2 regions of the Rossellomorea sp. QJM3NY_18 genome follow, and region 1 is predicted to be linked to the other one. Evidence: a T-box and tRNA genes for the amino acid it is inferred to sense, from the RefSeq annotation. Region 1 holds a T-box; the other holds one or more tRNA genes.
The links. The T-box of region 1 lies ahead of proS (proline--tRNA ligase). A T-box ahead of a tRNA ligase gene usually reads a tRNA of that ligase, here a tRNA-Pro.
Positions count from the first base shown of each region.

Region 2: it encodes a tRNA-Pro, which carries the amino acid that the T-box ahead of proS (proline--tRNA ligase) is inferred to sense. The anticodon was not compared.

Region 1 covers NZ_CM149659.1:594,486-600,887, forward strand. The annotation lists gene AC0VXY_RS03020 (MFS transporter) at 1-150, shown strand, start outside; gene AC0VXY_RS03025 (hypothetical protein) at 178-1,203, shown strand; T-box leader at 1,250-1,455, shown strand; gene proS (proline--tRNA ligase) at 1,534-2,964, shown strand; gene AC0VXY_RS03035 (hypothetical protein) at 3,072-3,245, shown strand; gene AC0VXY_RS03040 (GNAT family N-acetyltransferase) at 3,857-4,414, shown strand; gene AC0VXY_RS03045 (DUF3159 domain-containing protein) at 4,453-6,138, opposite strand; gene AC0VXY_RS03050 (LacI family DNA-binding transcriptional regulator) at 6,278-6,402, shown strand, end outside.
Region 2 covers NZ_CM149659.1:3,922,357-3,928,758, reverse strand. The annotation lists gene AC0VXY_RS20320 (class I SAM-dependent methyltransferase) at 1-213, shown strand, start outside; tRNA gene AC0VXY_RS20315 (tRNA-Glu) at 631-705, shown strand; tRNA gene AC0VXY_RS20310 (tRNA-Val) at 740-815, shown strand; tRNA gene AC0VXY_RS20305 (tRNA-Thr) at 932-1,007, shown strand; tRNA gene AC0VXY_RS20300 (tRNA-Lys) at 1,019-1,094, shown strand; tRNA gene AC0VXY_RS20295 (tRNA-Leu) at 1,160-1,244, shown strand; tRNA gene AC0VXY_RS20290 (tRNA-Gly) at 1,253-1,327, shown strand; tRNA gene AC0VXY_RS20285 (tRNA-Leu) at 1,333-1,421, shown strand; tRNA gene AC0VXY_RS20280 (tRNA-Arg) at 1,515-1,591, shown strand; tRNA gene AC0VXY_RS20275 (tRNA-Pro) at 1,597-1,673, shown strand; tRNA gene AC0VXY_RS20270 (tRNA-Ala) at 1,681-1,756, shown strand; tRNA gene AC0VXY_RS20265 (tRNA-Met) at 1,822-1,895, shown strand; tRNA gene AC0VXY_RS20260 (tRNA-Ile) at 1,925-1,998, shown strand; tRNA gene AC0VXY_RS20255 (tRNA-Ser) at 2,005-2,097, shown strand; tRNA gene AC0VXY_RS20250 (tRNA-Met) at 2,267-2,340, shown strand; tRNA gene AC0VXY_RS20245 (tRNA-Asp) at 2,419-2,495, shown strand; tRNA gene AC0VXY_RS20240 (tRNA-Phe) at 2,625-2,700, shown strand; tRNA gene AC0VXY_RS20235 (tRNA-Tyr) at 2,737-2,820, shown strand; tRNA gene AC0VXY_RS20230 (tRNA-Trp) at 2,930-3,003, shown strand; tRNA gene AC0VXY_RS20225 (tRNA-His) at 3,021-3,093, shown strand; tRNA gene AC0VXY_RS20220 (tRNA-Gln) at 3,102-3,176, shown strand; tRNA gene AC0VXY_RS20215 (tRNA-Cys) at 3,179-3,252, shown strand; tRNA gene AC0VXY_RS20210 (tRNA-Gly) at 3,262-3,335, shown strand; tRNA gene AC0VXY_RS20205 (tRNA-Ile) at 3,347-3,423, shown strand; tRNA gene AC0VXY_RS20200 (tRNA-Asn) at 3,433-3,507, shown strand; rRNA gene AC0VXY_RS20195 (16S ribosomal RNA) at 3,808-5,359, shown strand; rRNA gene AC0VXY_RS20190 (23S ribosomal RNA) at 5,591-6,402, shown strand, end outside.

The DNA of each region.
Region 1 (6,402 bases):
GGAGTGGGGGCAGAAGGGGTGTCGGTTCGGGGTGCCGTCGTTGCAGGTTCGATTGTCATGCTCGTGGTCACCCTGTTTTTATGGGGAGCACTGAGGAAGAATTCTTGGAAAAAACAGTTAAATTATAATTCAGAATGTTATAATAAATAAAAACGCACTCATGAAGGGGGTTCGCGGATGAAGATGACGGTGGATCAATATTGGGATAAATGGGAAGAATTGATGAGTCGGGAAGAAGCGAGCTTTGAGAAGTGGGATGGGTTGGAGGATCTGTTGTTCATCGCCCAAAAAGACGGGGATCTCTATAAGGAATTCTGCTGTCGGTTCGGAATCATGAGGACCGTCAACTATCTTGGAGAGTATGAGGAATTATTCGATCATTTCGAATGGTGCAACGGATTCTTTTTAGATAATGAAGAGAACTTGGAGGATTGGGTGGAAAGCTTCCTATGGATCTATAAATGGATGGCGGAGCATCTGGTGAAGATGCCGGGCATTGAAATGGAGCTCCTGGAGACTTTTTTCAATGATTTTCAGGAAGCCTATGACCGCTACGGATACAGTCTGCGCCCTTATTATCAGCATCAGCATAAACGGGCTTTGAAGACTGGCGAAGTGGAGGAAGCCCACGCCTATTATCATAAATGGCTCGCCGCAGAACGGGATTCCCTGGCGGATTGTGAAGCGTGTGAATATCAGACACAGCTTGAGTACTTCTATTTTACAGGGGAAAAGGAAAAAGCGGCTCCCATCGAAAAGCTGTTATTATCCAAAGAAGTGTGCTGCGGAGAAATTCCGCATCTTACGTACAGCAAGCTGCTCCTTCCTTATTATGAGGACGGCCGCGTGGAGGAAGCCGTACGTTACCAATCCGAGGGATACTTTTTCATTTACGATAAACCCCACTTTCTCATTGAGGCCTCCGAGCATATCCGATTTCTTGCTTTAACGGAACCTCTCAGGGGCATCAAGGTACTGGAGCGTCACATCGAGTATGCCGACAGCGGGAAAGACCCGTATGGGATGTTCTATTTTTATATGAGTGCAATCGTCCTCCACAGGAAGCTCCTGGAAGCGGGGCATCGCCCGGGGTTTGCCGTGGACGTGATGAGTGAAGTGGCGGAGGAAATAGCGGAAGATTTTGATGCGAGGAACGGTAATGATTTCTTTGCACGGGAAATGGACCGAATTTATTCCCTCTAGCAGATATTGACACCCCCATAGAATCTCTATATAATCATCTAAAATAACTGAAACATTGAAGAGGATCAGTAAAGGGATCTTGTCTTTTAAGAGAGGGAGCCAATTTGGTGAGAAGCTCCCATAGATGAACCTTTGAACCTGCCTCTAAGTTCTGTATCGAATGAAGATATCAGCGGTCCGAAACCGTTATCATGGAATGAGTGTAAAGCTTTGCTTTGAATCAGGGTGGTATCGCCAGAAATGGTCCCTGATGATAAGCAGGGCTTTTTTTGTTTCTGTCGGGGATTCGCCGTTAAAACCAATCCAACTAAAAAAACGAGGTGCTCTCAAATGGCTAAAGAGTTTGTAAAAGATGTAACGGGCATGGATGAAGATTTTGCCCGGTGGTATACCGATGTCGTGACGAAGGCGGAGCTGATCGACTATTCCAGTGTCCGGGGTTCGATGATCATCAGACCTTACGGATATGCAATTTGGGAAAACATCAAGGATGCCCTTGACGGGAAAATCAAGGAAACCGGGCATGAAAATGTGTATATGCCCCTTTTCATCCCTGAAAGCCTGTTGCAAAAAGAGAAGGATCACATCGAAGGGTTCGCACCAGAAGTCGCTTGGGTGACCCATGGCGGTGATGAGGAACTAGCGGAACGGCTATGCGTGCGTCCGACGTCCGAGGTGCTATTCGGTGAGCATTATAAAAATATCATCCATTCCTACCGGGATCTGCCTAAGCTCTACAACCAGTGGGCGAATGTGGTCCGCTGGGAAAAGACGACCCGTCCATTCCTCAGAACGCTTGAGTTCCTGTGGCAGGAGGGACATACATGTCACGAGACCGATCAGGATGCCCATGAGGAAACGGTTCAGATGCTCGAAGTGTACGCAGAGCTTTGTGAAGAGATGCTGGCGATTCCTGTCATAAAGGGACAGAAAACGGAGAAAGAGAAGTTTGCCGGTGCGAAGTATACGTACACGATCGAGAGTTTGATGCATGACGGAAAAGCCTTGCAATCGGGGACTTCCCACCATCTCGGGGATGGATTTGCAAAATCATTCGGCATCCAGTTCACGGACCGTGACGGCAAGCTTCAATATGTACAGCAAACATCATGGGGACTCACGACCCGCATCATCGGGGCCATGATCATGGTGCACGGGGACGACCGGGGTCTTGTCGTACCGCCACGGATTGCTCCGACACAGCTGATGATTGTGCCGATTGCCCAGCATAAAGAAGGCGTCCTTGATTTTGCCTATAATTTGAAGACACAGCTTTCAGGTGTTGCCCGCGTCGGGATTGACGCCAGTGACAAAAAGCCTGGCTGGAAGTTCAATGAGTACGAAATGAAGGGAATCCCACTCCGTTTGGAAGTCGGTCCACGGGACATCGAGAACGGGCAGGTTATTTTGGCGAGACGTGATACCGGTGAAAAAAACACGGTCACGTTGGAAGAGCTGGAAGGGAAAGTAGCAGCACTGCTTGAAGACATCCAACGCAATCTATTGGAAAAAGCGAGAGAACACCGTGAAGAAAAAACAACGATCGCCAAAACGTTTGATGAGTTCAAAACGACGGTGAATGAAAAGGGGGGTTTCATCAAAGCGATGTGGTGCGGAGATCGAGACTGTGAAGATAAGATAAAGGAAGAAACGAGTGCCACATCACGATGCATGCCGTTTGAACAGGAGCAGGTGTCCGATACATGCGTTTGCTGTGAAAAGGATGCGAAACACTTGGTGTATTGGGCAAAGGCGTATTGAGTTCCACATAAGCAGGGGACTTTCGGACCTTTCTGGCTTTTTCTGACTAAAGTCTTCTTTTTTCTATGTTTACTTAATAAATATAGGTAAAGGAGGCGTCGATTAATATGGATGTGGGACTCATCGTTATTTTCTTTATGGTATTCGTGGTAATCAGCCTATGGATCGTGCATTCCAAGCTCAACCGGATCACCGAGCATGTACAGCAGCTTGATGAGGAGTATTTATCCGATGAGGAGATCGAGAAGGAATTAGAGGAAGAGTGGAATAATGAGAAATAACGATGAAGGCGTTTCTCCGTAGAGAGGCGCCTTCCTTTTTTATGAAAAGTCTCTTTTAGCATAATTTGTTGGTAAGGTAGCGAGTGGTGGTTGATTTCCGCTACAGGTGCTCGCTTTCCGCGGGGCGTGAGTTGAGCCTCCTCGGGCATTCGCCCTGTGGGGTCTCAACTTTCCCGCTATTCCCGTCGGAGTCGAGCACCTTCCGCTCCAATCATTTCTAAGAGTACGGAGGATAAATTTCCTTCCATACCTTTTGAGAACATCAATCTTCATCGTATCCAGTGATCGACTTTAACATGAATAATAAAATACTATTTTATTCGGTTTTTCACTAGTAAGCTCTGTCATGATATCTCATTTTGGTGGTGAGTGGAACGGCGTAGACTTCTGCGGAAAAACGGGCGTGCCGAGACCCCGTTCGGCTAAGCTGAGGAGGCTTGGCCGTTCGTGCGCTGGAAAGCGAAGCCGTTCCCATCACCATCTATAGCACTCACACATAGACAGAGCCTTGGCAGTTCCTATGTAAGAAAACAACAATTTTGAGAAAAGAACTACCAATCTACTTAGGTGGTTGGTACTATTAACTTATTACATAAGAGGGAGGCGCAGAGATGAAGCATAAGGACTTAACCATCGAAACACCACGGTTGGTCATCAGACCTTTTGTGAACAGTGATTATGAAAACTGGTTGAGCGAACATCTGAACAGGCTCCCGTCACAGCATAAGTATGATGTCGGCTATCAGGATATGAGTGAGTGCACGGAGTTCTGGTTCAGGGAAATGCTTGAGAAACATGACGAAATGATCGAGGGAGATCAGGTATATATCCTCGGGATCTTTCTGAAAGAGAATGGAGCGAATATCGGGACGATCGATTTTTCGACGCTCATGCGGTACAACTTTAACTGGGGCAGGGCGGGCTACACGATACATAATCGCTATTGGAACCGAGGATTTGGGAAGGAAGCGATGAAGGCAGCCCTTCAGCTGGCATTCGTGAAATTGAATTTTCACCGGATCGAAGCCCATATCAATCTGGACAATACGCCTTCAATCCGACTTGCGGAAGCCGTGGGGATGGAGTATGAGTGCACACGTAAAGGGTTCATTTATGAATTTGGAGAGTGGACGGATAATCTGGTGTATTATGTGAATGCGGGAGAATAGATAAAAGGCCGGAATCAGCTAATGATTCCGGCCTTTCTTTATTGTTGTAATCCTTCGATCGTCATGTCTTTTACAGGGAGGAAGGCTTCTCCTGTATCCATATACGTAACGTTCACTTTGTCATTTTCCTTCAGATAGATCGCGAGCAAGCTGTTTTCAGAAGAAACGATGTAGTTCTTCCCGTTGTTCAGAAGGAAGGATACCACGGTGTAATCACCGGATTTTTCTTTGTACACCCGGACAACCGTACCGTTTGCTTGCTTTTCCTCGGCTTTCGAGCTGCCGTCGACGCTTCCGCCTCCGCGTTGGAGAGCGGTTTTATAAGCTTTCAATGCCTGGTTCGGCGTGTTCGCATAAGCTGAGATTTCCGGGTTGGCGGCTGATACGATGAAGTAGTTCTGTAAGAAACCATTCGCATCAAGCACCGGTGTCAGCCAGCTTGCTTCACCGTAGAAGTTATAGAGCACAGGCATTTCGCCGTCCCATTTCTTTTCGATGAATTTCTTTTGGATGATTTGCAGGGCTCCTTGTGAATCCATGTACGATTCTTCAAGGTTTCCTGTGTAGAACGTTGCTTCTCCCGTTCTTGAGTTCGTCAGGGAGTATCCGAGCATGGAATCGACGCCTTCTTTAGGTGACGTGAAATCGGTGAAGTAGTACATGTCACCATTTTCGTCGAAAATAGGGCTCACATTCGCCTCGGTTCCTTCATCTGATGGAAGTTTCACATCCGATTTACCGAAGCGGCTGTTCCAGAAACCTTTCACATAGTTACCGAAATAACTGTTCTGAAGGCTGACCGTTTCAGGAGAAACCGCGCCGTCGATGAATGCCGGTACGTCTTTGATGGCATAGGACTTCGTCTTCCCTGTTTGCGGGTCGACCAGGACGATTCCTTCCACATCGAAACCGTTACGGGCAGAGATGAAGTTTCCGTACGTCTGGATATAGAAAGGTTTTCCATCATCATCGATTTCAAGCTGCACATCCCCGTTGAAAATTTCCTTCGGATAATTCAAACGGATATGTCGCTCCACTTTTTTATTAAAGTAAGAAGAAGGTGTGTACACCATTTCTTCTTTGATGAATTTAGGATTGGCGTTTGAATCCGTTGCACTCAGCTTGAAGTACCCGGGAGTTTCGTCCCCTTTGAACCATTTGAAGAAACCGGAGAATTCAACAGGGGCGATGTATACATACTCACCGTCCACTTTCTGGATCTGCAGGTTGCCGAGTTCATAATAACTTGTATTCGGAACCTGACCGAACGCTTTCTTCATTTTATTACGGGCGAATTGAGGAGGTACGCTTGCAGGCGTCTCCTTTTCATCAAAAGCCTGGATCTCTGTTTTGACATCCATTTTCGCCGATTCGAATTTCTCATCAGCATTGAAGACGAACGCAGTCAGGAAGTAAGCACCGACGAAGATGCTCGCCAGGAACAGAAGCCCTTTTACCATCCGTTCTTTCCCCGTGGCAAAGGCTGCCCCGAATCCTGATGCAATGATCAGGAGGATCCATATGCTCGTGAAGTTCTGATCGAGATTCGAGAGGTAATAGAACAGGAATACCACAACGGTCGTGATGAGTAATGTGGCTCCAAATAGTGCCGGGAAGGATGGGTATCCCTCTTTTTTATTTTGTTTTTTCATGACGGCCATCGGTACGAGCAATAAGGCCATGACCAATCCGACAATCAATGAAAATAGTAAGATGTTTCCCATAGTGTTCCCCTTTCAAGGTTGTGATTCTGTTTATAGTGTATATACGGATGAGGGGGCAGGGAGGTTTCATTTGTTTTTTACCGCATAACCCACTCATCATCCGTTATAATAGGAAGAAGCAACCATTCAGGAGGAAAATATGGATATATTTGATATAGCAAGGCTGGCTGGGGTGTCGCGGAAAACGGTTCAGCGCGTGTTGAATGATTCGCCCCAGGTACGGACCGAGACCCGGGAGCGGATATTGAAGATCATGGAGGAGCA
Region 2 (6,402 bases), 980 kb from region 1:
GTACAGGAACAATTCGGATATTTCACCCCATCTGCCTTTCGGGAATTTATCCAGGCGACGCTCGGAGGTCAGGTTGAAATTATGGTATTTGAACATTACCTGCAAGAAGGATACGAAGAACATTTAGCCCATAAAATCGAGCTTACCGATGAAACAGGAAAGCCGGCGCGCCTTCCGGATAGTACGTGTTTTATAGTGATTGAGAAGAAATAACACTATGCTAACAGATCTCACTCTGGGTGATAAAGGGTGAGATCTGTTTATCGATTCAGTATTATAAAAATTTATTAAACAAACGTTTGATTAATGGGTAAATCCCTTATAAGACAAGATGGAAACCGACTAAACAAACGATTGTTTAAAATAATGCAAGCTATCTCTTCTAGGAAAGTATAAAACATTGCAGATCTACTCCTGCACATTTAACATTAGAATCAGAAAAAATTAATGAAGGTTAAAAATATCTATTGATATACTCTTTGAAGATATGGTATATTCTTTTTCGGCATACAAAATGCTATAATTAGTAGATCCGAAAAGGTGTTCTTTAACTGTTAATTAGAAGTTGACTTCTGCGAAATTAATTGATATAGTAATACATGTCCTTGAACGGGATTTTTTCAAAATATCGGCCCATTGGTCAAGCGGTTAAGACACCGCCCTTTCACGGCGGTAACACGGGTTCGAATCCCGTATGGGTCACCAATTTTTTAACAAACAAATAATAGCTCATTAATATGGAGGATTAGCTCAGCTGGGAGAGCATCTGCCTTACAAGCAGAGGGTCGGCGGTTCGATCCCGTCATCCTCCACCAAGTTTTTTACGAAAGTAAAATAAACTTCATTAAATTTTGCGCCAGCAAAATATCTTTTCTTGAACTGCTTCGAGGAATTACTTTCGTTAAGCGGAATTTAATAGACGATTATACACGCCGGTGTAGCTCAACTGGTAGAGCAACTGACTTGTAATCAGTAGGTTGGGGGTTCAAGTCCTCTTGCCGGCACCATTTGGTTTTATGAGCCATTAGCTCAGTTGGTAGAGCATCTGACTTTTAATCAGAGGGTCGAAGGTTCGAATCCTTCATGGCTCACCAAAGATTTTTGCCTCGGCAAAATATCTTACCATTGTTTTTCTTCGATGTGAAAAACAAAGATTCATGCGGGTGTGGCGGAATTGGCAGACGCACCAGACTTAGGATCTGGCGCCGCAAGGCGTGGGGGTTCAAGTCCCTTCACCCGCACCATTTTTGTTGCGGAAGTAGTTCAGTGGTAGAACACCACCTTGCCAAGGTGGGGGTCGCGGGTTCGAATCCCGTCTTCCGCTCCAAACTAGCCGGGGTGGCGGAACTGGCAGACGCACAGGACTTAAAATCCTGCGGTAGGTGACTACCGTACCGGTTCGATTCCGGTCCTCGGCACCAAAGTTTTTTGCGAAAGCAAAATAACTATCATTAATTTGCACCAGCAAAATATCTATCCTTACGTTACTTATTGAAAAAACTATATTTCATTCTGCGCCCGTAGCTCAATTGGATAGAGCGTTTGACTACGGATCAAAAGGTTAGGGGTTCGACTCCTCTCGGGCGCGCCAAATATCGGGAAGTAGCTCAGCTTGGTAGAGCACTTGGTTTGGGACCAAGGGGTCGCAGGTTCGAATCCTGTCTTCCCGACCACTTCTTTGGGGCCTTAGCTCAGCTGGGAGAGCGCCTGCTTTGCACGCAGGAGGTCAGCGGTTCGATCCCGCTAGGCTCCACCAAGTTTATTTCACGGCAGTGAAACGAACTTTAATGTTTTTTAAAAAGGGAAACATATTATATTCGTGGCGGTGTAGCTCAGCTGGCTAGAGCGTACGGTTCATACCCGTGAGGTCGGGGGTTCGATCCCCTCCGCCGCTATTACTTAATACATAACGTACGATTTATAAGGACCCTTAGCTCAGTTGGTTAGAGCAGACGGCTCATAACCGTCCGGTCGTAGGTTCGAGTCCTACAGGGTCCATTATACGGAGGAATACCCAAGTCCGGCTGAAGGGATCGGTCTTGAAAACCGACAGGGGTGTAACAGCCCGCGGGGGTTCGAATCCCCCTTCCTCCTCCATTTTCTCTTTGAAAAATATTATCGTCGCGGGGTGGAGCACGACCGAATAATCTTCGGAGCGTTCACATCAGCGCACCGACTGAGCTGCAGCTTGAATGAGCTTACTGAAGTCGGGGTGGATCTGCGTGATGCATAATGGGATAGTGGAAACTTAATGATATTTTATCGTCGCGGGGTGGAGCAGTTCGGTAGCTCGTCGGGCTCATAACCCGAAGGTCGCAGGTTCAAATCCTGTCCCCGCAATACCATTTTTGACTAAAGATAGGATGTTCTTTGATGAGTCACGCATGGATAGTTATTTTCACTATCGTGAAAAACTTTGGTCCGGTAGTTCAGTTGGTTAGAATGCCTGCCTGTCACGCAGGAGGTCGCGGGTTCGAGTCCCGTCCGGACCGCCATTTATCTTTTAATTGTCATTTGAAAATTTAATCTCCTATATAATACGGCTCAAGCAACTTCTTGATTCGGCTTCCTGAGAGCTGGACGATGGACTACAACATTCTATTTGTAGGATGCATATTATATTTGGCTCAGTAGCTCAGTTGGTAGAGCAGTGGACTGAAAATCCATGTGTCGGCGGTTCGATTCCGTCCTGAGCCACCATTTATACTTAAGAACCTTTAAGTATTTATTTTATTTGGAGGGGTAGCGAAGTGGCTAAACGCGGCGGACTGTAAATCCGCTCCTTCGGGTTCGGCAGTTCGAATCTGCCCCCCTCCACCAAGATTTTTTACGAAGCGACAGCGGAGTGAAATAATCTTCCTTAAACCACGTGGAGCGGAGCATTATGATCCAAGTAGCATGGTGGTTTTTAAAAACTAATATATATCACAGGGGCATAGTTTAACGGTAGAACGAAGGTCTCCAAAACCTTTGGTGTGGGTTCGATTCCTACTGCCCCTGCCAAAGAAATTTCAAGCATGGCGATTGTGGCGAAGTGGTTAACGCACCTGATTGTGGTTCAGGCATTCGTGGGTTCGATTCCCATCAGTCGCCCTTTATATTGGGCTATAGCCAAGCGGTAAGGCATCGCACTTTGACTGCGACATGCGTTGGTTCGAATCCAGCTAGCCCAGCCAACGGCGGCATAGCCAAGTGGTAAGGCAGAGGTCTGCAAAACCTTTATCACCGGTTCAAATCCGGTTGCCGCCTCCAAATATTCACGCGGGTGTAGTTTAGTGGTAAAACCTCAGCCTTCCAAGCTGATGATGAGGGTTCGATTCCCTTCACCCGCTCCAATTTCATTTTTGGGCCTATAGCTCAGCTGGTTAGAGCGCACGCCTGATAAGCGTGAGGTCGGTGGTTCGAGTCCACTTAGGCCCACCATTCCATTATTCCGCAGTAGCTCAGTGGTAGAGCTATCGGCTGTTAACCGATCGGTCGCAAGTTCGAATCTTGCCTGCGGAGCCATTATCTTCTTATTGAAGATAATGGAACAACGATCTCTTTTTTTGAGAAAGTTATAAAAAGAAGTTGACTTCTACGAAGTTAACTGATAAAGTATTATTTGTTGCTGCAAACGAGCAACGTAATATGAAAACTTGATCAAAACTTCTTTTAAAGAGTTGTTGACAACAGGTTAACAATCATGTAGCATAGTAAGGGTCGCTTCGAGAGAAGGACTTACACATTGAACCTTGAAAACTGAACAAAACAAGACAATACGTCAACGTTAATTCTAGATTTATTTTTAAAGAGCTATTCAAACTTTTATCGGAGAGTTTGATCCTGGCTCAGGACGAACGCTGGCGGCGTGCCTAATACATGCAAGTCGAGCGGATTGATGGGAGCTTGCTCCCTGATATCAGCGGCGGACGGGTGAGTAACACGTGGGTAACCTGCCTGTAAGACTGGGATAACTCCGGGAAACCGGGGCTAATACCGGATAACTCATTTCCTCGCATGAGGAAATGTTGAAAGGTGGCTTTTAGCTATCACTTACAGATGGACCCGCGGCGCATTAGCTAGTTGGTGAGGTAACGGCTCACCAAGGCCACGATGCGTAGCCGACCTGAGAGGGTGATCGGCCACACTGGGACTGAGACACGGCCCAGACTCCTACGGGAGGCAGCAGTAGGGAATCTTCCGCAATGGACGAAAGTCTGACGGAGCAACGCCGCGTGAGTGATGAAGGTTTTCGGATCGTAAAGCTCTGTTGTTAGGGAAGAACAAGTGCCGTTCGAATAGGGCGGCACCTTGACGGTACCTAACCAGAAAGCCACGGCTAACTACGTGCCAGCAGCCGCGGTAATACGTAGGTGGCAAGCGTTGTCCGGAATTATTGGGCGTAAAGCGCGCGCAGGTGGTTTCTTAAGTCTGATGTGAAAGCCCACGGCTCAACCGTGGAGGGTCATTGGAAACTGGGGAACTTGAGTGCAGAAGAGGAAAGTGGAATTCCAAGTGTAGCGGTGAAATGCGTAGATATTTGGAGGAACACCAGTGGCGAAGGCGACTTTCTGGTCTGTAACTGACACTGAGGCGCGAAAGCGTGGGGAGCAAACAGGATTAGATACCCTGGTAGTCCACGCCGTAAACGATGAGTGCTAAGTGTTAGGGGGTTTCCGCCCCTTAGTGCTGCAGCTAACGCATTAAGCACTCCGCCTGGGGAGTACGGTCGCAAGACTGAAACTCAAAGGAATTGACGGGGGCCCGCACAAGCGGTGGAGCATGTGGTTTAATTCGAAGCAACGCGAAGAACCTTACCAGGTCTTGACATCCTCTGACAACCCTAGAGATAGGGCTTTCCCCTTCGGGGGACAGAGTGACAGGTGGTGCATGGTTGTCGTCAGCTCGTGTCGTGAGATGTTGGGTTAAGTCCCGCAACGAGCGCAACCCTTGATCTTAGTTGCCAGCATTCAGTTGGGCACTCTAAGATGACTGCCGGTGACAAACCGGAGGAAGGTGGGGATGACGTCAAATCATCATGCCCCTTATGACCTGGGCTACACACGTGCTACAATGGACGGTACAAAGGGCAGCAAGACCGCGAGGTTTAGCCAATCCCATAAAACCGTTCTCAGTTCGGATTGTAGGCTGCAACTCGCCTACATGAAGCTGGAATCGCTAGTAATCGCGGATCAGCATGCCGCGGTGAATACGTTCCCGGGCCTTGTACACACCGCCCGTCACACCACGAGAGTTTGTAACACCCGAAGTCGGTGAGGTAACCTTTTGGAGCCAGCCGCCTAAGGTGGGACAGATGATTGGGGTGAAGTCGTAACAAGGTAGCCGTATCGGAAGGTGCGGCTGGATCACCTCCTTTCTAAGGAAGATTTACAAAAACGTTGACAGTCGAAGTTTTGTTCAGTTTTGATGGTTCAACCATCAAAACTTTTTGTCTCTTACGAGATAAAAAAGGATTTGTTCTTTGAAAACTAGATAAAGATAAATTGATAGTCAAGAAATTACCGAGTATCGCCATTTTAGGGTTTAAACCTTAATTAGTAAGTGATCAAATTTTGATTTAGCAGCAAAGCTGATAAAGCGAAATTTAGGTTAAGTTATGAAGGGCGCACGGTGGATGCCTTGGCACTAGGAGCCGACGAAGGACGGGACTAACACCGATATGCTTTGGGGAGCTGTAAGTGAGCTTTGATCCAGAGATTTCCGAATGGGGGAACCCATTGTTCGTAATGGAACAATATCCTTACTTGAATACATAGAGTATGGAAGGCAGACCCAGGGAACTGAAACATCTAAGTACCTGGAGGAAGAGAAAGCAATTGCGATTCCCTGAGTAGCGGCGAGCGAAACGGGATATAGCCCAAACCAAGAGGCTTGCCTCTTGGGGTTGTAGGACACTCTATACGGAGTTACAAAGGAATGAAGTAGACGAAGAAGTCTGGAAAGGCTCGTCAAAGAAGGTAACAACCCTGTAGTTGAAACTTCATTCCCTCTTGAGTGGATCCTGAGTACGGCGGGACACGTGAAATCCCGTCGGAAGCTGGGAGGACCATCTCCCAAGGCTAAATACTCCCTAGTGACCGATAGTGAACCAGTACCGTGAGGGAAAGGTGAAAAGCACCCCGGAAGGGGAGTGAAATAGAACCTGAAACCGTGTGCCTACAAGTAGTCAGAGCCCGTTAACGGGTGATGGCGTGCCTTTTGTAGAATGAACCGGCGAGTTACGATCCCATGCAAGGTTAAGTTGATAAGACGGAGCCGCAGCGAAAGCGAGTCTGAATAGGGCGAATTTAGTATGTGGTCGTAGACCCGAAACCAGGTGATCTACCCATGTCCAGGATGAAGTTCAGGTAACACTGAATGGAGGTCCGAACCCACGCACGTTGAAAAGTGCGGGGATGA